3 regions of the Pelagibacterium sp. 26DY04 genome follow, and region 2 is predicted to be linked to each of the others. Evidence: predicted binding sites of a transcription regulator. Region 2 holds the regulator's gene; each other region holds the start of a gene.
The links. The regulator LexA, encoded in region 2, represses DNA repair genes until DNA is damaged. The targets are predictions, from matches to a motif close to TGTTCNNNNTGTGTTCNG.
Positions count from the first base shown of each region.

Region 1: a site for LexA is predicted at 6,113-6,130, ahead of dnaE (DNA polymerase III subunit alpha). Genes of this name have one in related genera too.
Region 3: a site for LexA is predicted at 7,391-7,408, ahead of NO932_RS18135 (DNA repair protein). Genes of this name have one in related genera too.

Region 1 is NZ_CP101731.1:1,800,549-1,811,363, reverse strand. Features, by position in the region: gene pyrH (UMP kinase) at 1-185, opposite strand, end outside; gene tsf (translation elongation factor Ts) at 240-1,166, opposite strand; gene rpsB (30S ribosomal protein S2) at 1,296-2,093, opposite strand; gene dnaE (DNA polymerase III subunit alpha) at 2,445-5,888, opposite strand; gene NO932_RS08820 (ABC transporter ATP-binding protein) at 6,348-7,034, opposite strand; gene NO932_RS08815 (ABC transporter permease) at 7,027-8,394, opposite strand; gene proS (proline--tRNA ligase) at 8,391-9,740, opposite strand; gene NO932_RS08805 (DUF1467 family protein) at 10,268-10,513, opposite strand; gene NO932_RS08800 (ribonuclease J) at 10,572-10,815, opposite strand, start outside.
Region 2 is NZ_CP101731.1:2,004,528-2,015,342, reverse strand. Features, by position in the region: gene accB (acetyl-CoA carboxylase biotin carboxyl carrier protein) at 1-232, opposite strand, end outside; gene aroQ (type II 3-dehydroquinate dehydratase) at 270-707, opposite strand; gene NO932_RS09820 (DsbA family protein) at 838-1,704, opposite strand; gene NO932_RS09815 (aminotransferase class I/II-fold pyridoxal phosphate-dependent enzyme) at 1,941-3,077, shown strand; gene lexA (transcriptional repressor LexA) at 3,263-3,970, opposite strand; gene NO932_RS09805 (ribbon-helix-helix domain-containing protein) at 4,169-4,504, opposite strand; gene glp (gephyrin-like molybdotransferase Glp) at 4,774-5,964, opposite strand; gene moaC (cyclic pyranopterin monophosphate synthase MoaC) at 5,961-6,446, opposite strand; gene trpC (indole-3-glycerol phosphate synthase TrpC) at 6,450-7,247, opposite strand; gene trpD (anthranilate phosphoribosyltransferase) at 7,244-8,257, opposite strand; gene NO932_RS09780 (aminodeoxychorismate/anthranilate synthase component II) at 8,278-8,874, opposite strand; gene trpE (anthranilate synthase component I) at 8,874-10,385, opposite strand; gene NO932_RS09770 (SurA N-terminal domain-containing protein) at 10,394-10,815, opposite strand, start outside.
Region 3 is NZ_CP101731.1:3,644,079-3,654,893, reverse strand. Features, by position in the region: gene NO932_RS18160 (response regulator transcription factor) at 1-183, opposite strand, end outside; gene NO932_RS18155 (efflux RND transporter periplasmic adaptor subunit) at 309-1,493, shown strand; gene NO932_RS18150 (efflux RND transporter permease subunit) at 1,497-4,634, shown strand; gene NO932_RS18145 (cisplatin damage response ATP-dependent DNA ligase) at 4,681-6,312, opposite strand; gene NO932_RS18140 (ligase-associated DNA damage response exonuclease) at 6,309-7,313, opposite strand; gene NO932_RS18135 (DNA repair protein) at 7,507-8,202, shown strand; gene NO932_RS18130 (DNA polymerase Y family protein) at 8,093-9,649, shown strand; gene NO932_RS18125 (error-prone DNA polymerase) at 9,646-10,815, shown strand, end outside.

The DNA of each region.
Region 1 (10,815 bases), 200 kb from region 2:
GCCATGCCCCGAAAAATGTTGCCGCCGCCAATGACGATGGCCACCTGGATGCCCTGCCGCGTGAGGTCCACGACCTGGCGCGCGATGGCGTTGAGGAATTGAGGCTCAATTCCATATGACTGGTCTCCGGCGAGGGCTTCGCCGGAGACCTTGAGCAAGACGCGTGAAAAGGCGTGTCTGGACATGCAAGTCCCGCTGTTGAGGCTTAAGAGCTAACGAATCCGATTGTGGCGGATACGTTACGCGGTGCCTGCAGCGGCGGCAACCTCGGCGGCGAAGTCAGATTCCTGACGTTCGATGCCTTCGCCCAGGGCAAAGAGCACGAAGCCGGTCACCTTGATCGGCGCACCAACGTCGGTTTCCGCATTCTTGACCGCCTGCTCGACCGAGTTCTCGCCGTCGATGACGAAGGTCTGGGCCAGAAGCGTCACTTCCTCGTAGTACTTGCGGATCCGGCCTTCGACCATCTTTTCAACGATGTTGTCTGGCTTGCCGGAGGCCTTGGCCTGTTCGGAGAACACGGCGCGCTCGCGCTCGACGGCCTCGGGGTCGAGGTCCTCGGAGGAAAGCGACAGCGGCTTGGTGGCAGCGACGTGCATGGCGATCTGCTTGCCAAGCGCTTCGAGCTTGGCCTTGTCGCCGGTGGATTCCAGCCCCACAAGCACGCCGATGCGGCCCAGGCCGTCCGAAATCGCCGAGTGAACATAGGTTCCGACAACGCCTTCGCTCACTTCGAGCACGGCGGCGCGGCGCAGGGTCATGTTTTCGCCGATCTTGGCGATGGCTTCGGTCAGCTCCTCGGAGACCGTGCGGCCGGTGCCGGGATAGGCCGCGGCGGCCAGGGCTTCGACGTCACCATTGACATCCAGGGCGACCTCGGCCGTGTTGCGCACGATCGACTGGAACTGTTCGTTGCGAGCAACGAAGTCGGTTTCTGAATTGATTTCGACCACGGCGGCACGCTTGCCGGCCGCAGCAACGCCCACCAGACCTTCGGCAGTCACGCGGTCGGCCTTCTTGGCGGCCTTGGCCAGCCCACGGGCGCGGAGCCAGTCGACGGCGGCTTCAATGTCACCATTGGTTTCGGTGAGCGCCTTCTTGCAGTCCATCATGCCCACGCCGGTCATTTCACGGAGCTGTTTTACGTCTGCTGCACTGATTGACATCTCGGTACCTCTTTGTCTGCCCTGGCCCCGCGCGAAACAGCGCGGGGTGGGCACGGATAATAGAAAAAGCGTGTCGGAGAGATGACGCGCGGAATCCTTAGCGTTCGTTCTCTACAGAAACGACCGACCTCAGGCCTGCGCTGCCTGCTCTTCTGCGGGCTGCTCGACCGTCTCGGCTTCGAGAGCAGGCTCTTCGATCACCTCTTCAGAGGCGCCCAGGTCACGGCCCAGCGAAGCGGACGAACGCGAAATGCCGTCGATCGCGGCCTTGGAGACCAGCGACAGGTAGAGTTCGAGGGCGCGGGCGGCGTCGTCATTGCCCGGGATCGGGTAGTCGACGACATCGGGGTCGCAGTTGGTGTCGACGATGGCCACCACCGGAATACCCAGACGGCGGGCTTCCTTGATCGCGTTGGCTTCCTTGTTGGTGTCAATCACGAACAGCAGGTTCGGGATGTTGCCCATGTCCTTGATGCCGCCCAGGTCGCGCTCGAGGCGTTCCTGTTCACGGCTGCGCTGCAGACGCTCGCGCTTGGTGAGGCCGGTGGCCCCTTCAGCCTGAAGAGCTTCGAGTTCACGCAGGCGGGCAATCGAATTCGAGATTGTCTGCCAGTTGGTCAGCATGCCGCCGAGCCAGCGGGAGTTGACGAAATATTGCGCGCTCTGGCGGGCAGCTTCGGCAACCAGCGGCGCAGCCTGGCGCTTGGTGCCAACGAACAGCACGCGGCCACCGTCGGCAACGGTGTCGCTGATCAGCTGCAGGGCGCGATAAAGCGCCGGAACCGTCTGGCTCAGGTCGAGAATGTGGATGTCGTTGCGAACGCCGAAAATGTAGCGTTCCATCTTGGGGTTCCAGCGGTGCTTCTGGTGGCCGAAGTGAACGCCGGCCTCAAGCAACTGACGCATGGAAAAATCGGGCAATGCCATTGGGTAACTCCTTTACCGGTTATGCCTCTGCAAAGGAAAAGAGGTGGGTTGCCCCACCACCGGATGGATCTGTTCAGGCACAGACCCGCCTCTGCATGTGGATTTGACGTCGCGGCCTATACAGGAGAGCTGGCACTAAGGCAAGCGCTGCCTGGCTCTGCGACGCATGTTAAAATGGTGCGACTGGGGCCAAATTTCAACGGGTGCGGGGCTGGGCCAATGCAGTTGGCTCTGTTCCGGTAATAAATCCCGGAGACATATGGAAGAACCGCGCCTGCCACCCTACCTTATCATTCCGGGACTGTTCCCGGAATCCAGCCCAGAGCCGCAACGAACGCAGATTTGGCCAACCTAATTCAGCCGCACATCCACGACGCCGGTAATGGCCTTGAGGCCGCCGGCCAATTGCGGTGTCAGGCGGAACTGGCCCGGCAGCTCGATCTCGTATTCCCGCTCGCCCTGGTCGCGAACAAGGATGAGGCTGACGACCCCCTCGCCTCCGGGCTGAAGCTGCGTCTTTATTGGGCCCAGGCACTTTTCGTTGCCGGCGAAAATCGTCATGCGGCGGCCGAGCTTTTCGACCGACGCATCGATCGGCTCGCAATTGATCAGCCGCAAGCGCACGCCGTCGGGCCGGGCTTCGGCGCCAACCTCGATGACCACCGAACTGCCGGGTTCCAGCCAGCGGCCGAAATCGTTGATCTGCTCGGAAAAAGCGATGCATTCATATGATCCGCTGGGATCGGAGAACATCATGATCGCCATGGTCGAACCCTTCCGCGTGCGGCGGTCCTGACGCGAAATCAACGTTCCCGCCAAGCGCCCGGCGACCGCGCCGTTCTGCGCCGCACGCTCGAACGCCGCCCATCGTTGCACGCGGAGCTTGTCGAAAAGTTCGGAATAATCGTCGAGCGGGTGCGCGGAGAGATAGAAACCAATGGCCGCATGCTCTCGGGCCAGGCGTTCCGTAAGGCTCCAGGGGGTCACATGTTCCGGCAAGGTGATCGCCTGGGGCTGGCTGGAGGCGAACATGTCGACGATCCCGTCGGCGCGGCCATTGGCCTCGCGCTGGGCGGTGTTGACCACGGTGTCGATCACTTCGACCAACTGCTCGCGACGCTTGGAGATGACGTCGAAAGCACCGGCGTTGATGAGTGTTTCCAGCGTGCGCTTGTTGATGATCTTGGGGTCGATACGCGATGCGAAATCGGCAAGATCCTTGAACGGCCGATCGCCGCGAACTTCGACGACATGCTCGGCGACCTGACGGCCGACTCCCTTGACCGCGCAAAGGGAATAATGAATGCGGCCCTCGCGCACCGAGAAATTGACCTCGGAGCGGTTGATGCAGGGCGGGATGACTTCGATTCCCTTTTTTTGCGCTTCACGGCGGAAATCCGACAGCTTGTCGGTCTGCGCCATGTCGAGGGTCATCGAGGCGGCGTAGAATTGCTGCGGAAAGTGGGTCTTCAAATATGCCGTCTGGTAGGAAACCCAGGCATAGGCGGCAGCGTGGCTCTTGTTGAAGCCGTAATTGGCGAATTTTGCGAGCAGGTCGAAGATGGTATCCGCCTGGCCCTTCTTGAGGCCGTTCGCCACTGCGCCTTCCTGGAAACGGACGCGCTGCTTGTCCATCTCGGCCTTGATCTTCTTGCCCATGGCGCGACGCAGCATGTCGGCTTCGCCCAGCGAATATCCGGCCAGAAGCTGGGCGATCTGCATCACCTGTTCCTGGTAGACGATGATGCCATAGGTTTCGTCGAGCACGGCCGCCAGGGATTCGTGCGGATACTCGACCTCTTCCCGGCCGTGCTTTCTGTTGATGAAGCTTGGGATATTGTCCATCGGGCCAGGCCGATAGAGGGCGTTCATGGCGATCAGGTCTTCGATGCGGTCGGGCTTGAGTTCGACCAGGGACCGGCGCATGCCGGGACTTTCAAACTGGAAGATGCCGTAAGTGTCGCCATCGGCGTAAAGCTTGTAGCTCGCCGCGTCGTCGAGCGGGATGGCATCGATGTCGAGGTCGACGCCGGTCTGTTTGACCATATCGACGGCGTATCGAATGGTGGTCAGCGTCTTGAGCCCCAGGAAGTCGAACTTCACCAGACCCGCAGGCTCCACCCATTTGAGGTTGTATTGGGTGACCGGCATGTCGGATCGCGGGTCGCGATAGAGCGGCAGCAGCTTTTGCAGCGGCCGGTCGCCGATCACGATACCCGCCGCGTGGGTCGAGGCGTGGCGGTAAAGCCCTTCGAGCTTGCCGGCAATGCGCAGCAATTCGGCGACCGTTTCGTCCTCGTCGCGCATCATCTGCAGGCGCGGTTCGTCGTTGATGGCTTGCGCCAAGGTCACTGGATTGGCGGGATTGTTCGGGACGAGCTTACAGATACGGTCGACCTGGCCGTAAGGCATCTGGAGCACTCGACCCACGTCGCGCAGGGCGGCGCGCGGCTGGAGCGTTCCGAAGGTGATGATCTGGGCGACCTGCTCGTAGCCGTATTTGTCCTGGACGTAGCGGATGACCTCTTCGCGGCGCTCCTGGCAGAAGTCGATGTCGAAGTCCGGCATCGATACGCGTTCGGGATTGAGGAAGCGCTCGAACAGCAAATTGTAACGCAGCGGATCGAGATCGGTGATGGTCAGGGCATAGGCGACGAGCGAGCCCGCGCCCGAGCCACGGCCGGGGCCGACCGGGATATCGTGCGCCTTGGCCCATTTGATAAAGTCCGAAACGATAAGGAAGTAACCGGGAAATTTCATGTCCCGGATGACCTTAAGCTCGAATTCGAGCCGTTCCTCATATTCGGTCGTGGTGCGCTCCGGCGCGTGGCCGTAAACCTCGAGCCTGCGCTTGAGACCTTCGCGTGCTTGCCGGGCCAACTCTTCGCCTTCGGCGGCCACGGCCTCGGCTTCGCTTACCCCTTCGGCAGCGGCGAATTTGGGAAGAATCGGATCGAGCGTGCGCGGGCGATAGCTGCAGCGCTGGGCGATTTCAACCGTATTTTCAATCGCTTCCGGCAGATCCGCAAAGAGGGCGATCATCTCCCCGCGCGTCTTGAAATAGTGCTGATCCGACAGGCGGCGCCGTTCGGTCTGGGCAACGACGGAACCCGCGGCGATGGCCAGGAGCGCGTCGTGGGAATCGAAATCGTCCTGCTTGGGGAAATAGGGTTCGTTGGTGGCAACCAGAGGCAGGTCGAGCCGATAGGCAAGATCGATCAGGCGAGGCTCGACCGAATTCTCGATGGCCCGGTCATGGCGTTGAATTTCGACGTAAAGCCGGTCGCCGAAGATGCGGGACAACACGCCGAGCCGGGCTTCCGCCTGGGCGTCGAGGCCGGCGGCGAGATAGGGGTCGATGGCGCCTTCCGGGCCGCCGGTCAGGCAGATCAGCCCTGCCCCGTGATCGACGACCCAATCAATGTGAGCGGCGGTGCGGCCATCGCAACCGACCTGGTAAGCCTTTGAAACCAATTCGGAAAGATTGGCAAAGCCGATCGAATTGGTGGCGATCAGGACGACAGTACCCTTGCCCAGGTTGATGCGGTCCGAGGGCTTCTCAGCGTCGGCGCCGAAATCGAGGGTGAGTTCGCACCCAATGATGGGTTGGATACCCTTGCCCGAGGCTTTTTCGGAAAACTCCAATGCACCGAAGAGGTTATTGGTGTCGGCAATGCCGATTGCCGGCTGTCCATCGGCCTTTGCCATCTCCAGAATCGCGCCCAATTGCAGTGCGCCTTCGAGAAGGGAGAAGGCCGAATGGACGTGGAGATGAACGAAGCCGGGACCGGACATTAGGAGCGTAAACCCGAGAAAAGCTGATGTTTCCTTGTGCCATTCCAAACCTGTTGCCGCCACCCTGAGGGTGGCTTTTGCACAGGGGGAATCAGGCGAGATAAGTGATCATATCGAAATAGAACAGCGTCACACCACCGAAGGCGGTCAGCGAAACCAGGGCCATGAAGTCCTTGACGAAATCGAGCATGGGATCTCTCCTGTGTTTATGGTTTGTTCTTATAAGTTCATTTTTTGTTCCTGTCCATATGGACCATAGCGGCCTTGAGATCGCTGGTTAAAGAAAAGTTACGCAGGGTCTACCCGGCGTTTGCCGACACCGTTGTGCGAAAAGGCCGGGATACGGGTGCAGCGGCCCGGACGGGTGCGGGTAAATGCGGGTCGGCACGTGCGGATCCATACGAAAGCCCCGGCTGGGAAACCAACCGGGGACACGTATTCGGGTCGATTCAACTGAGGTCAGAGAACCAGCGGTTCGACCTTGCCCTGGACGATCGTCACCACGCGATCGGCGCGGCGGGCGAGGTCATGATTGTGGGTGGCGATGATGCAGCCGGCGTGCTGCTGGCGGATCAGGTCCGAGAGCGCGGCGAAGACCGTGTCGGAGGTCGCCGGGTCCAGATTGCCGGTCGGCTCGTCGGCCAGCACCAGGCTGGGACGGTTGGCGGCGGCGCGGGCGATGGCGACGCGCTGCTGTTCGCCGCCCGAGAGTTCGGCGGGACGATGATGGGCCCGGTGGCCGATGCCCATGATGTCGAGCAGTGCCTTGGAGCGCTCGTCGGCAGTCCCCTGCCCTTCGCCGGCGATGAGCTGGGGCATGGTGATGTTTTCCAGCGCGCTGAATTCGGGCAGCAGGTGGTGGAACTGGTAGACGTAGCCGATGCGGTGACGGCGCAGGAGGGTGCGCTGGCGGTCGGCCAGCTTCGAGGTGCGCTCGCCGTCGATATCGACATCGCCGCCAGTGGGACGTTCGAGCAGGCCACAGATATGGAGCAGAGTAGACTTGCCAGCGCCCGAGGGCGCGACCAGGGCAACGATCTCGCCGCGATTGATGGTAAGGCTGGCGCCGGTGAGGACATTCACCGCCGCCTCCCCGTCGCCATAGGTCTGGCGCACGTCGCGGAGGCTCAAAAGGACATCACTCATAGCGCAGCGCCTCCACGGGGTCATACTGGGCGGCGCGCCAGGCCGGGTAGAGCGTTGCGAGGAACGAGAGCCCCAGCGCCACGGCGAGAACCACCGTGACCTCGAGCGGATCGACCCGCGACGGCAGTTCCGAAAAGGCGAAGATCTCGGGCGGGAACAGGGTGATGCCGAGCAGATTGGAAATCCAGGCGCGGATGGCCTCGGCATTGAGGGCGATGACCACGCCGAGAATGAAGCCCAGAATGGTGCCGATAAACCCGATGGCGGTTCCGGTGATGCAGAACACCCGCATGATAGAGGCGCGGGTGGCGCCCATGGTGCGCAGCACGGCGATGTCGGCGGCCTTATCCTTCACCAGCATGATGAGGCTGGAAATGATGTTGAAGGCGGCGACCAGGATGATCATCGACAGGATGGTGAACATCACCACCCGCTCGACCTGGAGCGCGGAAAACAGCGTCTGGTTGCGCGTCTGCCAATCGGTGAAAACCATGGGGCGGCCCGCAGCATCCTCGAGCGGACGCTGCATGGTCGCCGTGGCATCGGGATCGGCCAGGAACACCTCGACCGCCGTTGCCATGCCGACGCGCTCGTAGGCAGCATCGATTTCCTCGTCCGTGGCGAGCGGATCGAGTTCCTCGAAGCCCTCGCGCAGCCTATCCTCATAGAGGCGGAAATAGGTCTGCGCCGCATCGATGGGCATATAGACGAAGAGCGAGTCGAACTCGACCATGCCCACATCGAAGATCGCATTGACGGGATATGTGCGGATCTGCGGCGTCGAACCAAGCGGCGTGCGTGGACCGTTAGGGGTAACGATGGTCAGCGGATCACCGATCGCAAGGCCCAGATTGGCGGCCATGCGCGAGCCGATGGCCACCCCTTCCAGTTCGTCCCAATCTTCCCAGCCGCCATACTCGACACTTTGATAGAGCAAGGGGAGCTTCTCGATATCTTCGAGCGACATGCCCCGGATATTGGCGCCCGAGGAATTGTAGGGGCTCGAAACCAACGCCTGCCCTTCAACGAAGGCGACAGCGGAAACCACGCCTTCCACGCCCTCGAGATTGGCGCGCACCTGCTCGTAATCGGTGAACTGCTGCTCGATGGGAAAGCCCGTGAAATGGCCGTTGAGCCCCAAGGTACGGGTGATCAACTCGCCGCGAAAGCCGTTCATGACGCTCATCACGACGATCAGAGCGGCGACACCGATCATGATGCCGACCATGGTCAGAATGGCGATGACCGAAACGAAGGCGTCGCGGCGGCGGGCGCGCAGATAGCGCCCGGCCAGAATCCATTCAAAGCGCGAAAACGGTCGCGTTCCCTTTTGCCGCCGGGCGGCGTCGGTGGAGGTCAAACGTTGTCCCTGCGTTCGGGTTCGATCAGCGCTTTCAAACGGGCAACGGCGTCTTCGATGCCGATCGTTTCGCGCTCGTCGGTCTTGCGGTGCTTGATTTCGACTTCGCCGGAAGCGAGCCCGCGCGGGCCGACGATCAACTGGAACGGAATACCGATCAGATCGGAGGTCGCAAATTTCTGCCCGGCGCCGGATTCGCGGTCATCATAGAGAACCTCGATGCCGGCCGCCTGGAGCTGGCCATAGAGTTTGTCGTTGGCCGCATCGCACTGTGCGTCGCCCGATTTGAGATTGATGAGGCTCACTTCGAACGGGGCGACCGAAACCGGCCAGACGATACCGTTGTCGTCATGGCTGGCCTCGATGATGGCCGCGACGAGCCGCGAGGGGCCGATGCCGTAGGAGCCCATATGCACCGGGACTTCCTTGCCATCGGGGCCCATCACCTTGGCGCCCATGGGGTCGGAATATTTGGTGCCGAAATAGAAGATGTGCCCCACCTCGATACCGCGCGCGGAAACGCGCTGATCTTCGGGCACGTTCTGCTCATATTCGGCCATGTCGACCATTTCCTCGGTCGCGGCGTAAAGCGAGGTCCAATCGTCGACGATGGGGCTCAGGTCGGAGCGGAAATCGGTGTCGGCGGAAGGGATCGGCTTTTCGAGCAGTTCCTTGTGGCAGAACACGGCGCTTTCGCCGGTATCGGCCAGAACGATGAATTCATGCGAAAGATCGCCGCCGATCGGGCCGGTGTCGGCGCGCATGGGAATGGCGGTGAGCCCGAGCCGGTGAAAGGTGCGCAGATAGGCCACGAACATGCGCTGATAGGCCTTGACCGCGCCCTCCTTGTCCAGATCGAAGGAATAGGCGTCCTTCATGAGAAATTCGCGGGCGCGCATGGTGCCGAAGCGCGGGCGCACCTCGTCGCGGAACTTCCACTGGATGTGATAGAGATTGAGCGGCAGATCCTTGTAGGACTTCACATAGGTCCGGAAGATGTCGGTGATCATCTCCTCATTGGTGGGCCCATAGAGCATGTCGCGCTCGTGCCGGTCCTCGATGCGGAGCATTTCCTTGCCATAGGCGTCATAACGCCCGCTCTCGCGCCAGAGATCGGCGGATTGGATGGTGGGCATCAGGAGCTGGATGGCGCCGGAGCGGTTCTGCTCCTCTTCAATGATCTTTTCGATCTTGCGCAGCACCTTGAACCCCAGCGGCAGCCAGGAATACAGCCCCGAAGCCTGCTGACGGATCATGCCCGCCCGCAGCATGAGGCGGTGAGAAACGATTTCTGCCTCTTTGGGGGTCTCTTTGAGGACGGGCAGGAAATAGCGTGAGAGGCGCATGAAAACTCCGAGCTGCCGAGAATCGACAATGGCTCAATACCGGGCGGAACCATCAAGCGCAATGGAGTGCACGATGGCAAGGCGGACCCTTGTTTGCCCCTATGACAGTTTTTTGACGCGGTGTGACAAATCCACGCATTTTCTTCTTGTCGCGGCAAAATGTCCTTGGTAGGGTCCGCCCCATAAAACGAACGGCGGGTACAACCCGCCCGACGCTGACAACGTCAAGGGAGGAGCACTGGCCGCCCATCTGCGCGCTGTAAGACCAGTGGATTGTCGCGAAACTTTTTTAAAATGCAGGGCTTAGCCCTGCATTTTTTTATTTTACGTGAGGAAAATCGGGGGATGCGGGGCGCGCGCCGGAGGTCACACCTCTTCCGCTGCCGCAAGAGGCCTTGCGGGTCTCCGGGTCCAGGACCGGGAGAGCGGTTGAGGTTCCAATGGGGCTGTGTTTTCCGGCGCGCGTCATTCTCGGGCTTTGATCCCGAATTGACCGGAAAACCGCGAAAGCTGAACCGGCCCTTCGGCTAGCTCCAGTATTCCTGCAGCGCGGGATTGGAGAGGGCCCAGAACAGCAGCACGGTGACGACGGCGGAAATCACGGTCGTCGCCAGCACCTTTTGCCATAGATGCGCCTTGACCGGCGCGCCGGGTTCGGTGCCCTGGACGAACTCACCATCCTCATGTTGCCCGCGCACGCCGAAGGGGAGGACGGCGAAGAGGACCGTCCACCAGACGACGAAATAGATGGCGACATAGGTGAAGGGCTGCATGAACTTGTTCCTTGTCGCGTTGCCCGAACCGAAAAGCCGCTTCCGGCAACCCTCCTGATCACACTTTGTGGACGAACACCTTGACGATGGGCTTGCGGCCCCAGGCGGCGTTGAGCTCGGAGCGCACGGCCCGGCGAATGGCCTCGGCAAAGCGGCCTGTATCGCCACGGCGTTTTTCGGGGAAGCTCTTGATGGTGCCCCTCACCGCATCGTGAGCGACCGCACTCAACGGATCGTCATCGTCTGCCAGATCGGGAATGCCGTCCAGATCGAATACCGGCCCTGAGACGATCTGTCCCTTG
Region 2 (10,815 bases):
CAGGGGTGGTGGCTGCAGAGGCGCTCGTAGCGGCGGGCGCGGCCGGGGCCGCAGGGGCGGCGGGCGCAGCGTAGCCAGGAGCTGCCACCTGAACCACCTCCTTGGCGAAGGTGCGGGTCACGCGGATGCGGAAATCATCCTGCTCCAGTTCGATTTCGGCCAGATTGGCTTCGTTGACGAGTTCGGCGATGGTGCGGATGAGGTCCTGATCGACCTGTGAGATCTTTGCCATTGTTATCGTGTCTCCACAAACCCGCGCGGGGTCTTTTTCAATTCAGTATTTCGGCCACGGCCTCCAGGGCCAGTGTATAACCTCTGGAACCCAGCCCGCAAATGACACCCGTTGCCACGGCCGACACATAGGAATGGTGACGGAAAGCCTCACGCTGGTGAATGTTTGTAAGGTGCACTTCCACGACCGGCTTTTCAGCGGTGCGCAGGGCATCGTGAATGGCGACCGAGGTGTGCGAATAAGCGGCCGGATTGATGATGATGGCATCGGCTGTCTTGCGCGCCGACTGGATCCAATCGACCAGTTCGCCCTCGTGGTTGGACTGCCGGAAATCGCAGGTCAGGCCCAGCTTTTCGCAAGCTGTCCGGCACATCGACTCGATATCGGCGAGCGTCTCGCTGCCATATATCGCCTTTTCCCGCGTGCCCAGCATGTTGAGGTTCGGTCCGTTCAGGATCAGTACGCGCTTTGCCATGATGTCTTTGTCGTATCGCGTCCATGCTCCAGATGCGGGCAGAACGCGCCTTTTTTGAGGTTGTGAGCCAGCGGGGAGGCCGGTGCAAGCTCGCGTTATACGAAATGCACCGAAAACGCAAAGCTCGGCGTCAGCCTTCCTGCGCCACGTCGCTGCAAGTGGTGGCGCCGCAGGCGCGCATATTCTCGATACGCTGCACGAGTTGCTCCTTGGGCACGGCACCGGGGATCACCTCATCACCGATGATGAAGGTGGGGGTGCCGGTGATGCCGAGAGCCTGGGCGATGGAATAGGTACGCTGAAGCGCGTCTGACACTTCCTGGGTATTCATATCGAGCTGGAGCGAAACGCGGGACAAGCCCAATTGCTCGGCGGCTGAAAGCGCGGATTCGCCATCCACGGCGCCGCGCGAGGAATAAAGCGCAGTGTGGAAGGCCTGATAATCGACGTCGGCGTCGTTGACGAGGACGCCGACACGGGCGGCGTCGACCGAGCCTTGCGAGAGGATCGGGAATTCCTTGAGGATGACGCGCAAATTGGGGTCTTCCTCGACCAGCGACATGACATCGGCGACAACCTGGCGGCAGTAGCCGCAATTGTAGTCGAACATTTCAACCAGGGTGACGTCACCTTCGGGGTTGCCGAGCACGATATTGGCGGGGTCGTTGTAGATATCATCGTGCATGGCATCGAGCGCGATGCGGGCGCGCTCGGATTCCTCTGCGCGCATCTCGGTTTCGAGGGCCACCGACATGCGTTCGAGCAGACGGGGATTGGCCATGAGATAATCTTCGATTATCGGACCCAGGGCCGCGGTGTCGATATCGGCCGCGCCATCGGCGTTCGCTGGCGCTTGAGCGGGCAGGGCCTCTGCAATGAGACGTTCGACCTCGGTAGACGACAGGCCAGGTTCGGGGCGCGTGGCGAGGCTGACGGCGAGCCCGGCGCCCAACAGGACGATGGCAGCGGCAAGGCCGAGATTGATGGCTTTTTGCATGTCGAACTCCGTATCGCGCTGCGGGTGGGTTTAGCGTAACGGGGCAGGTGATGCCAGTCGCGATATGCCAAGCAAGTGGCGTCATGGAACGTAATGCCACGAATATGCTATTATATAGAATATAATGCTAGAAATGGCTATGTGTACAGAACGTAGTGCTTAAAACTTGCGATTGTCTAGAAGCGGGATATAGTGCGGGCTGCCTTGGGGCGCCGACAAGACAATGGATTTACGATATGAACGCCAACCTGATTCGTCCCTTCTACGCCATGGAACTTATGGCGCGGGCGCAAAAGCTTGAAGCCGAGGGGAGAATCGTGTGTCATCTCGAAATCGGCGAGCCGGGCGGCAAGCCGGCACAGCCAGTGCTCGATGCGGTTCGCGGGTGTCTTGAGCGGCCCATGGGCTATACCGCGGCCAAAGGTATGCCGGCCCTGCGCGAACGGCTCAGCCGGTATTATGACGAGCGCCACGGGGTTTCTGTTTCGCCCGAACGGATCGTGGTGACGACGGGATCGTCGAGCGGGTTCATCCTGACCTTCCTTGCGGGATTTGCGCCAGGGCAGCGGATCGCGGTGACGCGGCCGGGCTATCCGGCCTATCTCAACATCATCGCCTCGCTGAACCTCTCGAGCGTCGAGATTCCGGTTTCACCCGCCAATGGCTGGCGGCTGACCGCTGCGGACATCGAGGCGGCTTACGAGCGCAGCCCCTTCGAGGGCCTGCTGGTGGCGAGCCCGGCCAATCCGACGGGGGCGGTGCTGGAGCGCGATGAACTGGAGGCGATCATCGCCACATGCGATCGGCTTGGCGTGCGCTTCATCTCCGATGAGATCTATCACGGGCTCAACTATGCCGGGGCAGATGCGAGCGCGCTCGAATTCAGCCAGCAGCATGTGATCGTCAACAGCTTTTCGAAATATTACTGCATGACCGGCTGGCGCATCGGCTGGCTCGTTCTGCCCGAGGATCTGGTGCGCCGCGCCGAGATGATGGCACAGAGCCTGTTCATCTCAGCTTCCAGCGTTTCCCAATGTGCGGCACTTGCAGCTCTCGATGCCGGACAGGAGTACGACCGCCGCCGCGATCAGTATGAGGAAAACCGGCTGGTGCTTTCTGAGGGGCTCAAGAAATTGGGGTTCGGGCTGGCCGAACCGTCCGACGGGGCGTTCTACGCCTATGTCGATGCGTCGGCCTTCACCAACGATACAATGGACTTCTGCACGCGCATGCTTGACGACGCCGGTGTGGCGGCAACGCCGGGGCAGGATTTCGACCGCACCGACGGGCACAAATATGTGCGTTTCTCTTACGCCGGTACCCGAGAAGCGATAGAAATGGCGCTGGAGCGGATGGGAGCGTTTCTCAGCTAATCGGTGACTCAGTTTGTCGCAACCGATGATCCAACTCAATGCGCAGTATCCGCCTCCTGTTCCTTCACCGTCTTTCTAATCGTTCAACCACTCGAGTAGGTCTCGGGGATTGGGGCAGGGCTGGGATCGGCTGAGATCAAGCGAGATGCGCGAACCGTATCTGGCACCCAGTTTTGCCGAAAGCCTCAATACCGCCGCAAGAGCCCGACCAACCGGCCCTGCACCTTCACACGGTCGGGGCCAAAAATCCGGGTTTCGTAGGCAGGGTTGGCGGCCTCCAGGGCAACGGCATTACCCTTCTTGCGCAAACGTTTGAGAGTGGCTTCTTCGTCATCGACAAGCGCCACGACGATCTCGCCATTGCCGGCAGCATCCTGCTTGCGGATCAAAACGGTGTCGCCGTCGAAAATGCCGGCCTCGATCATCGAATCGCCGCGCACTTCCAGTGCGAAATGTTCGCCGGCGCCCAGCATTTCCGGCGGAACGGCAATCGAATGCGAATGGGTTTGGATGGCTTCGATCGGCACGCCCGCCGCGATGCGTCCCATGACGGGGATCGACACCGATCCTCCATTGTCCGCGCTCGCTGCGACTGGCTTGGCCGGCACCTTGCCCAGGTTCCCTTCAATAACACTTGGCTCAAACTTGGCCTTGCGGCCACCGAGCGAGGGATTCATCGAATCGGGGAGCTTGACCACCTCAAGCGCCCGGGCGCGATTGGGCAGGCGCCTGATAAATCCGCGCTCCTCAAGCGCGGTGATCAGCCGATGGATACCCGACTTGGACTTGAGATCAAGCGCTTCCTTCATTTCGTCGAAGGAGGGGGGAATACCACTCTCCTTCATCCGCTCATGAATGAACATCAGAAGTTCGTGCTGCTTGCGCGTCAACATTGTCGAGCCCCTCGGCGGCGTCGAATCGGAACAAATATTGAACTTTTATACGTGTTCCGGTAATGTTCCGCAAGTGTTTCAAGAACATTTCTGCCTGACTCTCAAGAGCTGGCGCACAATTCTTCCTTGATGTGTATGCGTGCCACGACCTCTGGCCAAAGCCGATGGATGATGCGACCATTCCACGTGCTGCGGAGATTATCTTGGGTCAGTCATGGCCGGGACGGGGGCAGACAGGGGGCGGCGTCGAGGCTTTTGGTGCTCGAACTCGTCGAGCAGGTAGGCGACGATCACGCTCCTGAGAACACTCGTGGCGTTGGAGCGATCATGCCCCGCCGCGCTTATAATCCAGAGAACGAGAGTGTTCCGAGGCACACCAAGGTTCGCCGCGATCTGATCCAGCGCTTGCCAGAAGATGGCTTCCAGTCTGATTCCCTTGCGCTCGCCCTTAAGGGAGAGCACCCGGAATTCGGGTTCAGCAAGTGCGTCTATCGCCGCTCCGTCGAGCAAATCGGCAATCTCGGAAGTGGGCATGGGTGTCTCGCGCTCTGGTAGCAGATGCGGCCTTCCATGTCTCTTGATTGGTGCTTGATCGGTCCCGGACACGCTCCTACCCCCTTCCAAATAGGTGGTGCGCCGTAAGACAATTTACGCGTTGCAAACAAGGATGAACATAGTCGGCAGTCCAAGTAATAATAGCTACTGCCGACGACCAAGATAATCCTATCGGATGCGGTTGGATTTGGCGCGTAGTTCGTTTTGATTATTGGAACGTCGTCGTTGGGAGCACGAAGGGGAAGGGCCTATAGCAGATGCACCTGCACCAGATCGCCAGCACGCTTGCCGGCGCAGTGCTCGTCCTGGGCGATGAGTGCATCGGCCGATGCCAGCGAGGTGAGATGCCCGCTATCGGTCTGGCGGATTGGTTCGACTCTGCTGCCATGCTCCGCATCGTGGAGCAACCGGCCACGCATGAAGTGGCGGCGGGGGCCGTTGGGAGGCAACGCGTCCGCTAAAGGAAGATAGAGCGGGGCAGGGGAGCTGCACCCTGCCATGGCAAGCACGGCTGGCAGCACGAAGATGCGCGCCGTAACCAAGGCCGAAACCGGATTGCCCGGCAGGCCGAAGACCATAGTCTTGCCGCGCCGTCCAAACATCAGTGGCTTGCCCGGTCGCATGGCGATGCGCCAGAAGTCGATATCAACCCCGCTTGCCTTGAGCATGTCCTGCACGAGATCGTGTTCGCCCACGCTGGCGCCGCCAGTGGTCATCAGCACATCCGGCTCGGATGCGAACACATGGTCGAGCACTGTCTTGAGCGCGTCGGGATCATCTCCGACGATACCGTGGTCGGTGACCGCACGCGCGTGGGGTTCAAACAGCGCGCGAAGGCCAACGGAGTTGGAAGACACGATCTGGGCTGGCCCGACGGGGTTTCCGGGCGGCACCAATTCGTCGCCGGTCGCAAGCAGGGTTATTCGGGGGCGCGTCGATACGTTGACGCTCTCCACATTGCCGGCAGCGATCAACGCCAGCCTTTGAGGCGTGAGCAGCGCACCGGATGGGGCAAGGATACTGCCCTCAGCGAAGTCCTCACCCCGAAACCGTATGCTGCGCCCGGGATCGACCGGTTTGGAAAACGTGATCGCCTCACCCTCGGCTCTCGCCTCCTCCTGCATGATTACGGCGTCGGCGCCCTTGGGCACGGGGGCGCCGGTAAAGATGCGTACGCATTCGCCTCGACCTACCGTACCAGAAAATCCGGCTCCGGCCTGGGATGCTCCGATCATCCTGAGTGCTGTGCCTGGGGATACATCCGCAGCCCGCACGGCATATCCGTCCATGGCGCTCACATTGAATGCGGGATTGAACAGCCTTGCCCTGACATCCTCGGCCAGGTTGCGGGCCGCAGCTTCCGGCAGCGCGAGTGTTTCGGCTGGCAGTGCCGGAACGCCTGAAACAATGCGAGCCAGCGCCTCATCGACCGAAATCAAGGCATATCCCGGCGGAAGTCACCCGACTTCCCGCCGCTCTTTTCCATGAGGCCGACATTGGTGATGGTCATGGCTTTGTCGAGCGCCTTTGCCATGTCGTAGAGCGTCAGCGCCGCCACCGAGGCGGCAGTGAGAGCTTCCATTTCCACGCCCGTACGCCCCACCGTTTCCACGGTGGCCGTTATCGCAATCACATGAGGCTTTGCGCCGCGTTCGATATCGACAGCGATCTTGGTCACAGGAATAGGGTGGCAGAGCGGGATCAACTCGGATGTCTTTTTCGCCGCCATGATCCCCGCGACGCGGGCCACGGCAACGGCATCGCCCTTTTTGAGCGTGCCCCCGAGGATCGCCTCGACAATCTCATCCGTTGCATGCAGCTCGGCCCTAGCTACGGCGCGTCGTGCGGTTTCGTCCTTGCCTGAGATATCGACGATCCGGGCGGCGCCGTTCTCGTCGAGATGCGTGAGGCGATCGGACAAGACTCAATCTCCTGTCAGCAGGGCGCGTGTCGCCGCCGCAACGTCGCTCTGCCGCATCAGGCTTTCTCCGACGAGGAAACAGCCGACCCCGGCATTCGCTTGAAGTTGCAGCAGATCCGCATGCGTGAAGATCCCGCTTTCAGACACCAGCAGGCGATCGTCCGGCACCATACCGGCAAGCTCTATGGTGGTCTGAAGCGATACGTCGAAGGTGCGCAGATCGCGATTGTTGATGCCGACGAATTCGGCTCCTAGCTCAAGGGCGCGTTCCATTTCCGGCGCATCGTGCACTTCCACCAACGCATCCATACCCCATTCGGCAGTGGCCTCGAGCAGTACCCGCGCCGCAGTGTCATCAACCGATGCAAGGATGATGAGGATGCAATCGGCGCCCCATGCCCGTGCCTCGGCGACCTGATACGGTTCGAACAGGAAATCCTTGCGCAGCACGGGAAGTGACGTCGCCGCGCGGGCGGCGCCAAGAAATTCCGGTAGTCCCTGAAACGAAGGCGTGTCGGTCAAAACCGACAGGCACGCCGCACCGCCGATTTCATAAGCCTTGGCCAAGGCCGGCGGATCGAAATCGGGTCGGATCAGCCCCTTGGACGGGCTGGCCTTCTTGACCTCGGCGATCAGCCCGAATTGCCCGGTGGCGCGCTTGCTTTTCAGCGCATTGACGAAGCCTCGCGGAGCGTTCTGCTCGCGCGCCATGGCGCTGAGTTCAGCCAGCGGCAAGGCGGCTTTGGCCGCCGCGATCTCCTCGCGCTTATAGGCTTCTATCTTGCGAAGAATGTCGCTCATGCCTCCCCCGAAACCGCGATAAGCTTATCAAGCGTGGCCTTGGCCTTGCCGCTGTCGATCGTCTCGGCGCCCAGCGCGACACCGTCGCGAAGGGTTTCGACCTTATCGCAAACGATGAATGCCGCCGCCGCGTTGAGCAGGACGATGTCGCGGTAGGGGCCCGTGGCACCGTCGAGCAGCTTGCGCACCTCGCCCGCGTTGTGTTCGGGATCGCCGCCCACGATGTCGGCGAGAGAAGCGCGGGGCAGGCCAGCTTCTTCCGGCGTCACCTCGAACGAGGTGAGATTGCCACCCTTGATCTGTGAAACAAAGGATGGGCCGGTGGTCGAGAGTTCATCGAGACCGCTATCGCCGTGCACCACCCAGGCCGACTGCGCCTGGTTGGCCAATAGCGCCGCAGCCACCGGCTCGACCCATTCATTATCGTAGACGCCCAGAAGGTAGCGCCGCACCCCGGCAGGGTTAGCTTGGGGTCCGAGGAGGTTGAACATGGTCCGCACGCCCATTTCCGCGCGTGTCGGCCCAACGTGTCGCATCGCCGGGTGATGGTTGGGCGCGAACATGAACCCGATCCCGGCTTCGCGAATGCATGTCGCGATCTGCTCAGGGGACAGCTCCAGGCTGATGCCCAGTTTCTGCAACGCCTCGGCTGAGCCCGATTTGGACGACAACGCCCGATTGCCGTGCTTTGCCACCGGAACGCCCGCCGCCGCGACGACGATCGAAGCCCCAGTCGAAATGTTGAGCGTCCCCGCGCCGTCCCCGCCCGTGCCGACTATATCGATGGCGTCGAATGGAGCTTCGACCGGCACCATCTTGGCGCGCAGGATGGAAACGGCCGCCGCGATCTCGCCCACGGTTTCGCCCTTGACCCGCATGCCCATCAGAAATGCGCCGATCTGCGAGGGCGTGGCTTCCCCCGACATGATGATCTCCATCACCTCGCGCATTTCGGTGCCGGTGAGGTCCTTGCCATCCGCTAGCCGGTGGAGCGCTCCCTTGATGTCCATGGCGTCCCTTTCGCTTGGTTTCAGGCGGCGCGGTCGGTATTAAAGTCGCGCGCGATATTGATAAAATTCTGCAAGATGGCATGCCCGTTCTCCGACGAGATGCTTTCGGGGTGAAATTGCACGCCATGCACGGGCAAATCCCGATGCTGAAGCCCCATGATCTGCCCATCGTCGGAGCGGGCCGTCACCGTCAGATCGCGTGGCAAATTCTCGTCCCGCACCACCAGTGAGTGATAGCGCGTGGCCTCGAACTGCTTGTTCAGTCCGCGAAACACCCCACGCCCATCATGGGTGATTGTGGAAACCTTGCCGTGCATGGGTACGGGTGCACGCACCACCTCTCCGCCGAACGCCTGTCCCATGGATTGCAGGCCCAGGCACACGCCGAACATCGGGATTTCGCCGGCGAAACGGGAAATGAGCGGCAGGCAGATGCCTGCTTCATTCGGGGTGCACGGCCCCGGAGAAATGACGATCGCTTCGGGCACCCGCGCGGCCACCTCATCGAGCGTGATCTTGTCGTTGCGCACGACCTCGACCTCCGCACCCAACTCGCCGATATAATGGACGAGGTTGTAGGTGAAGCTGTCGTAGTTATCGATGACGAGGACGCGCATCACTGGCCCACCTTCGATTGACCAGCATAGCGTAGCGCTTCCTCGGCGGCGCTGAAAAGGGCGCGCGCCTTGTTCTCGCATTCGAGTTGCTCGAGTTCGGGCTTGGAGTCTGCAACGATCCCCGCGCCGGCCTGCACATGGAGCTTGCCGTCTTTCAGGATCGCGGTGCGCAGCACGATGCAGGTGTCCATCCGCCCATCGGCTCCGAAATAGCCCACGCATCCGGCATAGACGCCGCGCCGCGCCACTTCGAGCTCGTCGATGATTTCCATCGCCCGCACCTTTGGCGCTCCGGAAACCGTTCCCGCCGGAAAACCCGCCGCCAGTGCGTCGATATTGTCGTATTTGGGGTCGAGCTTGCCCACCACGTTGGAGACGATGTGCATGACGTGGGAATAGTATTCGAGGAAGAACTTGTCGGTGACCTTCACCGAACCGATTTCCGCTACCCGCCCCACATCGTTCCGCCCGAGGTCGAGCAGCATCAGGTGCTCGGAGAGTTCCTTGGGGTCGGCCAGCAATTCCTCTGCCAACTCGCGGTCGCGTTCGGGTGTTGCCCCGCGCTTGCGCGTGCCGGCGATCGGGCGGATCGTGACTTCCCCATGATCGACCCTCACCAGGATCTCGGGACTCGACCCCGCGACGGCGAAATCGCCCATATCGAGGAAATACATGAATGGCGAGGGATTGGTACGCCGCAGCGCACGGTAGAGCGCCGTTGGCGGCAACGTGAAATCGGCTGAGAACCGTTGGCTGAGAACCACCTGAAAGATGTCGCCCGCGGCGATGTAGTCCTGAGCCGCGCGCACCATCTTGAAATAATCGTCGCGCGAAGTGTTGGAGGTGACTTCGATCTTTGCGAGGTCGGGGATGTCGCCCCCACGGGGAAGGGGACGTTCGAGCCGCGCTATGGCGTCCTCGATCCGTTCATTGGCCGCCTCATAGGCCTGCCGCGCGCTAATGCCTTCGCGCACATAGACCGGCGCTGACAAAAACAGCTCATCCTTGAGCGTATCGAAAACCGCCAGGATCGACGGGCGCATCATCAACGCGTCGGGAACCCCGATCGTATCGGGATTGGCGTCGGGCAGTTCTTCCATGAACCGCACCATGTCATAGCCCAGATATCCGAAAACCCCCGCCGAATTGGCGGGCAGTTCCCTGGGCATGTCGATCTGGCTTTCGGCGATCAGCGCGCGCAGCGCATCGAGCGGCTGGTCGGGCAAGGGAGCGTAGGCTTCCCTGTCGGTTGCCGCCGAGCGGTTGATTTGCGCCTGCCCCTCGACCACCCGCCACAGCAGATCCGGCTCGAGCCCGATGATCGAATAGCGTCCACGCACAGCGCCGCCCTCGACCGATTCGAGAAGAAAGCTGTAACGCCTGCCTTCGGCGAGCTTGAGATAGGTGCCGATCGGCGTTTCGAGATCCGCCACAACGCGCCGGTAGAGCACCTGGCCCTGTCCGGCCTCATAGGTCTTGGCAAAGGCCGTAAACTCGCTGTCGTCCGACATGATCCCGCCTATTGCAGCCCGATCACGCGGTTAAGGGCTTCCTGGTTGATCCTGACACCCAGATCCTGGCGCAGGCCTTCGACGAAACTGGCGAAGATCAGGTCAGCGAAGCTGGTTTCCATCGCCTCGGCCACTTGCGAAGTCGCATCCGCAGAGGCCGGCGTCACCTGGGTCACCTGGAAGACCACCATGCCGCCATCCTGGGTGGGAACGTAACCCGCATGCCCCTCGCCGCCCTGGAAGGCAGCCTGCGCCACTTGCGGATCAAGCCCGGCGCTGGCCGTGTTGCGGGTGAAGGGGGAAGATGTCTGTGGCGTCTGCCCGTTTTCGGCGGCAACCGTGAACAGGTCGCTGCCGCTGTCGATCGCAGCCACCATGTCTTCGGCCGCGCGCGTCATCGCCATGTCGGTCTGAAGATCCTGCCAGGCGG
Region 3 (10,815 bases), 1.6 Mb from region 2:
CGACAATCCATCGCCATCGGGCAGTTTACGATCGAGCAGCACGGCGTCGTGGACATTGGCAAGGCTCGCTTCCTCGGCAATGGCAAGACTGCCGGCGTGATCGACAACGATATGATGCTTTGCCAGCGCCGCATTGAGCAGCGCAGCCATTGCATCTTCGTCTTCAACCAGCAAAATACGCATTGTTCATTCCTTGCCTGTCAATAAAGCCCGACAGGTTGCGCCAACATTGCGCGTCATCGCAATGTTGCTGCAATCCAATACCACCAAACAGGCGCCCTTACCGATTATCCCGATAAAGATCGACAATGACCGACCAGATAGAAAACAATAATCACGAACGATCGAAAAAAGGTCGGTGGCGCTGGATCATCCTGGCGCTTTTGGCTGTGGCTGCCGTCGGCGCTGGCGCCGTGTTCACGGGAGCATGGGATCTTTCGCCTGCGGCCGTGCCCGAAGAGGCCGCGGCGGAAGCCGAACCGGTCGCTTCCGAGCCGCGCACGATGCAGCTCCATCCCAGCGAAGTTTATACCGTCGAGCGCAGCGACCTCACCGCGTCTCTCAATTTCACCGGCACCATCCAGCCGGCGCAATCGGCAGACATTTCAGCGCAGGTTTCGGGCATCGCGACGGCGGTCAACGTGCAGGCCGGGCAATCGGTGCAGGCCGGGCAGATCCTGGCCCAGATCGACATCCGCGATCTGGAACTGCAGTTGCGCCAGCAGCAGGCCACACGCGATTCGACGGAAGTTCAGCTCGAGGCGGCCGAGCAGACGCTCGAGCGCACGCGTTCGAGCGCCGAGCGCGGCATCACGCCGCAAAGCACCCTGGATGCGGCGATCGCCGAGGTCGATCAGTTGCGGGCAACGCTGGGTTCGCTCCAGTCCCAGGTCGAGCAGGTGCAGACCAATATCGAACGGGCGACCATTCGCGCGCCCTTCTCGGGAACCGTGTCGGCGCGCATGGTGGAGCCCGGCCAGGTCGTTTCGAGCGGCTCGGTGCTGTTTTCGATCGTCGATCTGAGCCGCATCACCGTCGATGCGCTGGTGCCGCTGTCGGGCGCCGCCCAGGTGGGCATCGGCCAGACGGCGACGCTTTCGGTCCAAGGGCTGAGCAATATGGAGTTTCAGGCCAGGGTCGATCGCATCAGCCCGGTCGCGGTCGAAGGCACGCGCTCGATCACCGTCTATCTCACGCTTGAAAATCCCGAAGCCAGCCTGCGCGGCGGAATGTTCGTGACCGGCCAGATCGTCACCGCCTCGTCTCCCGATGCGCTGTCGGTGCCCCAGCGGGCGCTGCTGGGCGAAGAAGACGCCCGCTACGTCCTTGCTGTCGAAGAGGGCGAGCTGGTGCGCAAGGATGTGGAGGTTACCCAGGTCTGGAGCCGTCTCGACCGCGTCGAGATCGCCAGCGGCATCGAGGATGGCGACACCGTGGTTGCCATGCCGCTCAGCGGACTGGAAGCCGGCCAGCCGGTAGCGATCGAGGGCTAAGCCATGTTTTTGACGCGGATCAGCGTAGGCCATCCGGTTTTCGCGACCATGATCATGGTCGCCATCATGGTGTTCGGCCTCAATGCCTTCAGCAATCTTCCCATTGAATCGACCCCGGAAGTGAACTTCCCGGTCGTCGCCGTGCTCACCCCCTATACCGGGGCGGCGCCCGAGGCGGTGGAGACCGAGATCACCGAGCCGATCGAAGATGCCGTGGCGACCCTTGCCGGTATCGAGACGATCTCGTCGACCTCGACCTCCGGCCATTCGACGGTCATCATCCAGTTCACGCTCGAGACCCAGAGCATCCAGGCCGCTCAGGAAGTGCGCGACCGTATCGCGGCGGTCTCGCTGCCCGATGGGGCCGATACCCCGCAGGTGCTGCGGTTCGACCCCAATGCCCAGCCCATCATCTCACTGGCGCTCAGCGGGGCGGGGCTGGCCATGACCGACCTCACCCGTCTGGCCGAAGACGTGGTTTCGCCCGCGCTCACCAATATCGACGGCGTGGGCAGCGCCACGGTGGTCGGCTCCACCGACGAGCAGGTCGACGTGCTGATCGATCTCGATCGGCTCAATGCCTACAATATCGGGGTCTCCGAGGTCGTTGCCGCCTTCCAGAGCGACAACATGACCATGCCGGCCGGTTCGGTGGTGGATGGCGCGTTGGTCCAGACCATTCAGCTCAATACCGAACTGGAAAGCTTCGATGATTTCCTGGGCGTCGTCGTCTCTTCCCAGGGTGCGGAAACGGTAACGCTGGGGGACGTGGCCACCATCGTGCCCGGCCAGTCCGAAGCGAGCGGCATCGCTCTGCGCAATGGCGAGCCGGCGCTGGCGATCAACGTCTCGAAGGTCGATGGCGGCAACACCGTCGAAATCGCCGGGCAGATCCGCGCCATCGTCGCCGACCTCAACGCCGATCCCTCGCTGCAGGGGGCCAGTGTCGATATTTTGCAAGATACCGCCGAGCAGATCGAATCGGACTACCACACGCTTGAAGCAACGCTCATGGAAGGTGCGCTGCTTGCCGTGGTGATCGTGTTCCTGTTCCTTAATTCGTGGCGATCCACCGTCATTACAGCACTGACCCTGCCTATCGCCATCCTGGGAACGCTCGCGGTGATTTCCGTGCTGGGCTTTACGCTCAACGTGATGACCATGCTGGCGCTCACGCTCTCGATCGGTATCCTGATCGATGACGCGATCGTCGTGCGCGAGAACATCACGCGCCACCTGCAAATGGGCAAGGGACACCTGCGTGCCGCGCTCGACGGCACCAACGAGATCGGGCTGGCCGTTCTGGCCACCACGCTCTCGATCTGTGCGGTGTTCCTGCCGCTCGCCTTCATGGAAGGCATTGTGGGGCAGTTCTTCCTCCAGTTCGGCGTTACCGTTTCGGTGGCGGTGCTGATCTCGCTGTTCGTTGCCTTCACCCTCGACCCGATGATGTCGAGCGTCTGGTACGATCCGGCCACCGATCCCAACGTCAAACGCGGCTGGTTCAGCCGGTTGATCGGAAAGTTCGAAGAAGGCTTCGAATGGGTCGGCGAACGCTACAAGGGAGTTCTGGGCTGGAGCTTGCGCCACCGGATCCTCACCATGCTGGCGGCGGCCGGGATTTTTGTCTCGAGCTTTTTCCTCGTGCCCATGGTTGGTTTCGAATTCATTCCCTCCAATGACGCGAGCCTCGTCAACGTCACTGTGGAAACCCCTGTCGGTTCGTCCCAGGATTATACGGCGCTCAAGGCGCGGCAGGTTGAAACCATCGCCCGCGGTATCGAGGGGGTGGAGAGCACTTATACCAATGTCAATTCCGGTCAGGCCTCGGGCGAAAACCAGGCGACCATCGCGATCAATCTGGTCGAGCCGGCCGAGCGCGTGCTGAGTGACAGCGAAACCCTGGAGGTGATCCGCGAGGCCGTGGCCGTCATTCCGGGAGCCGATATCACCCTTGCCACCGGCGGCGGTCTGGGTATGGGCGGCAGCCCCATCGCCATCAATCTGCGCGGCGGCTCGGTCGATACGCTCAACCAGGCGGCCGAAATGGTGGCCGAGGCCATCGAGGCGGTGCCCGGCACCATCGATGTGGGGCTCTCGGTGCAGCAGGCCCAGCCCATGCTCGACATCATCATGAACCGTCAGGCGGCGAGCGATCTGGGCATCACCGCCCAGCAGGTCGGCACCGCCATGAACGTGATGATCGCCGGTCAGACGGCGAGCGAATGGACCAATCCGGCCGGTGATCGCATCGATGTCATCGTGCGGCTTCCCGAGGAAGAGCGTTCGGACACCAGCCGGCTGCTCGACCTGCCGGTCGCCCAGCAATCCACCGGTTCGGTGCCGGTCTCGGTCGCGCTCGGCCAAGTCGCCGATATCGACGAGACGTTCGGTCCCAACGAGATCGAGCGCGAGGCCCAGCAGCGTCAGGTGACGGTTTCGGCCAATGTGTCGGATCGCATTCTTGGCGAGGTGATCGCCGATGTGGATGCGGCCATCGCCGAACTCGACCTGCCGGCGGGCGTGGTCATCAATCAGGGCGGCGATGCCGAAATGCTGGCCGATACCACCTCGAGCATGGCTTCGGCGCTGATCATGGCCATCGTCTTCATCTATCTGGTGCTGGCCAGCCAGTTCGGCAGCTTCCTGCAGCCGGTCGCCATCATGATGGCCCTGCCCCTGTCGCTGATCGGCGTTCTGCTTGGCCTGATGGTGGGCGGATCGACGCTCAACATGTACTCGATGATCGGCTTCATCATGCTCATGGGCCTGGTTGTCAAGAACGCCATCCTTCTGGTGGATAACGCCAACCAGCGCATGCGCGAGGGGCTGCCCATCAGGGAGGCGTTGATCGTTGCCGGTGGCACGCGGTTCCGGCCGATCATCATGACCACTCTGGCCATGATCTTCGGCATGTTGCCGCTCGCCCTGGCGCTGCATCCGGGCAGCGAGCAGAACGCTCCCATGGCGCACGCGGTGATCGGCGGGCTGATCAGCTCGACGCTTCTCACCCTGCTCGTCGTGCCGGTGATGCTCACCTATGTGGACTCGTTCGGACGCTTCGTACGCCGCTTCCTGCCCAAGGCGCCCGACGATGTCCACGGACATGAGGAGCACGAGGCGCCGCAGCACTCGGCTTGACACCGTCTTTCCCGCAAAAGTGGTGGCCACTTTTGCGGGAAAGGCCCTAAGTCGCCGGGATCAGGGCTTCTACCTCCGACAGGCGCGCCGCCTCGGCGGCGGGCTTGTCCCAGCGGATGCGGTTGATGCGCGGAAAGCGCAAAGCCACTCCCAATTTGTGCCGGGTGGAGGCCTGGGCGCTGTCGAAAGCCACTTCGAACACCAGCGATTTCTCCACCTCGCGGACCGGCCCGAAGCTTGCCGTCGTATGCGAGCGCACCCATTTGTCGAGCTCCTTCAATTCAGCATCGGTGAAACCGAAATAGGCCTTGCCGATCGGCACCAATTCGTTGCCGCGCCAGGCGCCGAAGGTGAAATCGGAATAAAAGGACGAGCGCTTGCCATGCCCGCGCTGGGCATACATCAGCACCGCGTCGACCAAATTAGGATCGCGCTTCCATTTGTACCAGATGCCCAGCGGACGTCCGGGCACGTAAGGAGCATCGCGGCGCTTGATCATTACCCCTTCATGCCCGCTCTCATCGGCACCCTTACGCCGGGTCGCTCCTAAATCCTGCCAATCGGAAAATTCGAGGGTGGGCGAAAGATCGAGCCGGGTCTGCGGCGTCCTGGCAAAGAACTTTTCCAGCCGCTCCCGTCGCTCGGTCCAGGACAGGGCGCGGATATCCCGGTTACCATCGAACAGCATGTCATAGACCCGCATGAAGGCCGGATAATCGGCCATCAGCTTCTCGCTCGCCGTCTTGCGGTTGAGCCGCTGCTGGAGCGCATTGAAAGGCGCGGGTTCGAGCTCGTGCCCGACCAGCAACTCTCCATCGAGCACTCCATGCCCGAAGGCATTGTCGATCAGGTCGGGAAACGCCGCCGCGATGTCGTCGCCGGTACGGGAAAACAGCGATGCGGTTCCTTCCCCAAGGATCAGTTGCACCCTGATCCCATCCCACTTCCACTCGGCCGCGAAATCTTTCGGGTCGAGTGCGGCAAAATCCTTGTCTTCATCGATGGGGTTGGACAGCATCAGCGGATGAAAGCGCGTCGCATGATCGACGGCGGGTTTGTCCCCACGCCCCTCGAGCCAGGCGAACAAATCCTCATAGGGCATTTTGAGTCCGTGCCAGACCTCCTCGATGTCCTTCAATTCGGTCCCGCTCATCTGGGCCAGCGCGGTCTTGGCCAGCCGCGCCGAAATGCCGATGCGCAGGGCCCCGGTGGTGAGCTTCACCAGTGCCCAGCGCTCGTTGATCTCGGCATTGGTCAAAAGCTCGGCGATCAGGCCGGGCAGTTCGGACTTCGCCGTGGTGTTGAGAATTTCCACTAACTCGGACAACCGTGGCAGCGGGCGCGTGCTCCCTTTTTCCGGCGCAAGTCCGGACGAAAAACCGGTATCCACTTTTCCTGGACTTGCTTTATGCGGCCAGATCAGCGCGATCGTCTCCCCCAGATCCCCCACATAATCATAGGACAGCGCGAACAGATGCGGATCGACCTCGGCCAGCACCACCTCTTTCAATCGCCCCGCCTTCACCGCATCGAAGCTCAGCGCTCCGGTCAGAACCGCCAGCGCATAGCCGCGATCGGGATCGGGGGTTGCGGCGAAATACTCGGTCAGCGCTGCGATCTTGCGATTGCGCGAGGGGGTGAGGGCAAGCGTTTCGAGGAGCTTGGCGAACGCCTTCATTCCTCCTCCCCCTCATCCTCATAGCCCTGGATGTTGAGTGGCTCGGCAACCAGACCATTCTTGCGGCATTGGTAGACCAGCGCGTCCTCGCGTCCATGAGTCACCCACACCGTCTGCGCCCCGGTATCGGCGATGGTTTCAAGCAGTTCGGGCCAATCGACATGGTCGGAAATCACCAGCGGCAGCTCCACCCCGCGCTGGCGGGCCCGTTGTTTCACGCTCATCCAGCCCGAAGCCATGGCGAGGACCGGATCGGGCAGCCGCCGGCTCCAGCGGTCCTTGAGTGCCGAGGGCGGGGCGATCACCACGGCGCCGGCGAGGTCAGCCTTGCTCGCTTCGGTCGCGTGCCGCAAATCCCCCAGCGCGATTCCGCGTTCCTGGTAGAGCGCGCAAAGCCGCAGCATGGCCCCGTGCAGATAGATCGGCCTGTCATACCCGGCTTCACGCAGCAGCGAAATCACCCGCTGGGCCTTACCCAGCGCGTAGGCCCCGATCAGATGCGCCCGCTCGGGATGGTCGCGCATGGAGGCCAATAGCCGGGTGATCTCGTCAGCGGGATGGGGGTGCTGGAACACCGGCAGGGCGAAGGTTGCTTCGGTCACCAAGAGATCGCAGGGGACAAGCTCGAACGCCTGCGCCGTCTTGTCGGGCAGGCGTTTGTAGTCTCCGGTCACCACCACGCGCTGCCCGCCGATTTCGATCAGCAGCTGGGCAGAGCCCAGGATGTGGCCGGCCGGATAGAGCGTGACCGTTACGTCCTCGATTCGTATCGGCTCGCCATAGTCGACGGCCTGGAACGCGCCGGCGCAATCGTCCCCGTACCGTGCCTGCATGATGGCGATGGTGTCGGCGGTGGCCAGCACCTTGCCGTGTCCCGGCCTTGCGTGATCGGCATGGCCATGGGTGATGATGGCGCGTTCGCGCGGCGCGACCGGATCGACATAGGTGTCGATGCGCCGGATATGAAGATTGCGGTCGAGGATCTGGCTGGCTGGAGGCATGGGCTTTAAACGCTGTGCTCTCATCTTCGGTTCAGCGCCACGAGTCCGATTGACTCTTGGCTCGATCTGAGTCCAAATAGAACAAAATAGGAACATATGAGCCATGGACAGAGCACGTCAACTGGGTGCGCTGCGGCAGGCTCTCGTGAGGCTCGATCCCTCTAGCGAGACCGGGCGGCACGGCGTCTTCACCTTGGACGCCGGCCCGGTCGATGCCGCCTTGGGGGGCGGTCTGGCGCGAGGCGCGGTGCACGAGATCTTTCCCACCCATGCCGCCGACATCGCCGCGGCGGCCGGGTTTGCCGCAGGGCTTACCCTGCGCGCCTCCCCGCAAGCCCCGCTGCTTTGGATCCGCCACAAGCGCAGCGAGATCGAAACCGGAGCGCTTTATGCGCCGGGCCTTGCAGAGATGGGACTGAACGCAAACCAGATGATCGTCGTCCATGTAAGTGCCATCGCCGACGGTTTGCGCGCGGGGCTCGAAGGAATGCGCTGCACCGGACTTGGAGCGGTAATCATCGAAGCCTGGGGGGAATCGAAGCATTTTAACCTCACTGCAAGCCGTAAACTTGCGCTTGCTGCCCAAGAGAGCGGTGTCACGGGGATCCTCCTCCGGGCCCTGGCCGAAGCTGAGCCAAGCGCTGCGGCAACGCGTTGGCAGGTAGAGGCCGCGCTATCCTCCGATCCTTTAGGCCTGCCGGGTCGAACGACATTTTCGGCTCATCTGTTGCGACAGCGAAAAGGTCTGGCAGGTGGGCAGTGGACTTTGGAATGGAGCAATGAAGAGCATCGGTTTACGCAAAAAGCGCTATCTCGCCCTGTGGCTGCCCCTCATTTCGACCGACCGGTTGCACCGTCAGTTCCGAGCCAATGGGCAAAAGCCGGCTGATCCGCTGGTGGTGGTCGCACGAAAGGGAAATGTTTCCACCCTGGTGGGCGCTGATGCTCCGGCCCGCGCCAAGGGCTTGGTTCCTGGTCTTAAGCTCGCGGATGCCCGGGCAAGGGTGGCGCGCGTCGACGTCGTCGAGCATGATGAGGAGGCCGATGCCAAGCTCGTTGAGGCAATCGCCGACTGGTGTGACCGCTACAGCCCCTTTGTCGCCATCGAGCCGCCCGATGGAATTGTCTGCGATATTACCGGAGTGGCGCATTTGTTCGGCGGGGAGCCAGGCCTTATCGCCGACATGGAGGGGCGTTTGCGCATGCAGGGCTTTTCCGCCCGCATCGCTATAGCCGGCACATCTCGGGCCGCTCGGGCCCTGGCACGCTTTGGTGGAGGTGGCATCGCCCCGCCCGACGCAGAGGCACAATGGACTGCGACCCTGCGGATCGAAGCGCTTGAATGTGAGAGCAAGATTTCTCTTGCCTTGCATCGTGCCGGCCTCAAAAGGATTGCCGATCTTGCGGCCCGGCCAAGACAGCCGCTGGCGGCGCGGTTCGGTGAGGCAATGACGACGGCTCTTGCCCAAATCCTGGGTGAAGTTGATCTGCCGATTACGCCGCGCCGGCCCTTGCCTGATTTCGTGGCGGAACAACGCTTTGCCGACCCAATCGGATTGAGGGACGACATTTCCCTGGTCCTCGAAACGCTTTCCGAGCGTCTGTGCGCACAACTTCACCGCCATGGGCAAGGCGGCAGGTGTTTCGAAGCTGCGTTCTTTCGGGCCGACGGCAAGGTCACGCGTATCGAATTGCTATCGGGCCAGCCCCTTAAGGATGCCAAATCGCTCAGGCGGCTTTTTGATATGCGTCTCGAAGCCCTGACGGATCCTCTCGACCCGGGGTTTGGTTTCGACCTGATCAGACTTGCCGCTCTTGCGGGTGATGACATGCCGGCAGCCCAGAGCGGGCTGGATGGCAGGGCAATGGCCGAGGTCGAAGTGAGGGATTTGACCGATAGGCTCAGCGCAAGATTCGGAGCGGGATCGGTGACCCGTTTCGTTCCCCGCAACAGCCACTTGCCTGAACAGGCAGTGTGTGAAGTTGCGGCCATTTCTGATGAAAGACCTGCCGGCGTTTGGCGTCCCGGGCAGTCGTTCGGGATGCCTTCTCGTCCGCTGTTTCTGTTCCATCTCCCGCCCAATATCGAGGTTATCGCCGAGGTTCCCCATGGCCCGCCCCGCAGGTTCCGGTGGCGGAAAGCCTGGTTCGACATCCTTAGGGCGGAAGGCCCGGAGCGCATATCGCCTGAATGGTGGCACGATGCCGATGAACGAGATCGCGATTATTTCCGCATCGAGGACGCAAAGGGACGCCGTTTCTGGGTGTACCGTCATGGGTTTTATGGAGCCGGGTCCGATCCGGTGCGCTGGTACCTGCACGGGATATTTCCATGAGCTTTTATGCTGAACTGGTGACCGCCAGCAATTTCTCCTTTCTGCGCGGCGCCTCCCATCCGCAGGATCTCGTGCTCACAGCCCTCCTGCTGGGCCATGGCGGCATGGGTATTGCCGACCGCAACTCGGTGGCGGGGGTGGTGCGCGCCTATGCGGCGCTTGCGGATTTGCGCAAGGGCATCCGGCTTGTCGACAAGATGCGTGAAGGCTCGGGACCGGGAGAATATGTGCTTGTGGAACGCCATCCCGATATCGATTTTCCGTTCACCCTTGCCGAGCTGCAGGAGCGGGCAAAGCGCTTTAAGCTCGCGGTCGGAGCGCGGCTGGTTTTTGTCGACGGGACGCCCGATATCGTCGCCTATCCTCAGGACCGGGAGGCTTGGGGGCGGCTGTGCCGCCTTCTGACGCTCGGAAATCGCAAGGCCGAAAAGGGCGATTGCATCTTAAGGCTCGAGGATCTTTTGCACTGGTGCGCCGGGCTCAGTCTTATCGTGCTGCCGCCTGAAAATCCTGATGACGTGCGTGGGGTTCTCGAGCGTCTTGGGAGGGCGGCGTGCGATGTGTGGCTGGGAGCGGCATGTGGATACAAAACCCATGACGCGCGTCGCCTGGCCCGTCTAAGCGCTATTGCATCTGCACATCGGGTGCCGCTTCTTGCCACCAATGACGTGCTCTACCATGTGGCCGGTCAACGGGATGTGCAGGATATTCTCACCTGTATCCGCGAGAAGGTGACGATCGACAAAGCCGGCACGGTGCTGCAAGCCAATGCCGAGCGGCATCTCAAGCTGCCGGAAGAGATGCAACGCCTCTTTGCCGCTTTTCCCAATGCTGTCGCCGAGACCGAACGGTTCCTCCAGATGATCGATTTTTCCCTCGATCAACTGAAATATGAATACCCCCAGGAGCCGGTGCCGCCTGACAAAACGGCGCAAGAGCATCTGGAAAACCTGACATGGAGTCGGGCGGAGTGGCGCTATCCCGAAGGCATTCCCCAAAAGGTGAGAGCCCAGATCCAAAGCGAACTCGCGCTGATCGGGGAACTCAATTACGCGACCTATTTCCTGACTATATACGACATCGTGCGGGTGGCGCAGGACAAGAAAATCCTCTGTCAGGGGCGCGGATCGGCGGCCAATTCGGCGGTGTGCTATGCCTTGGGCATC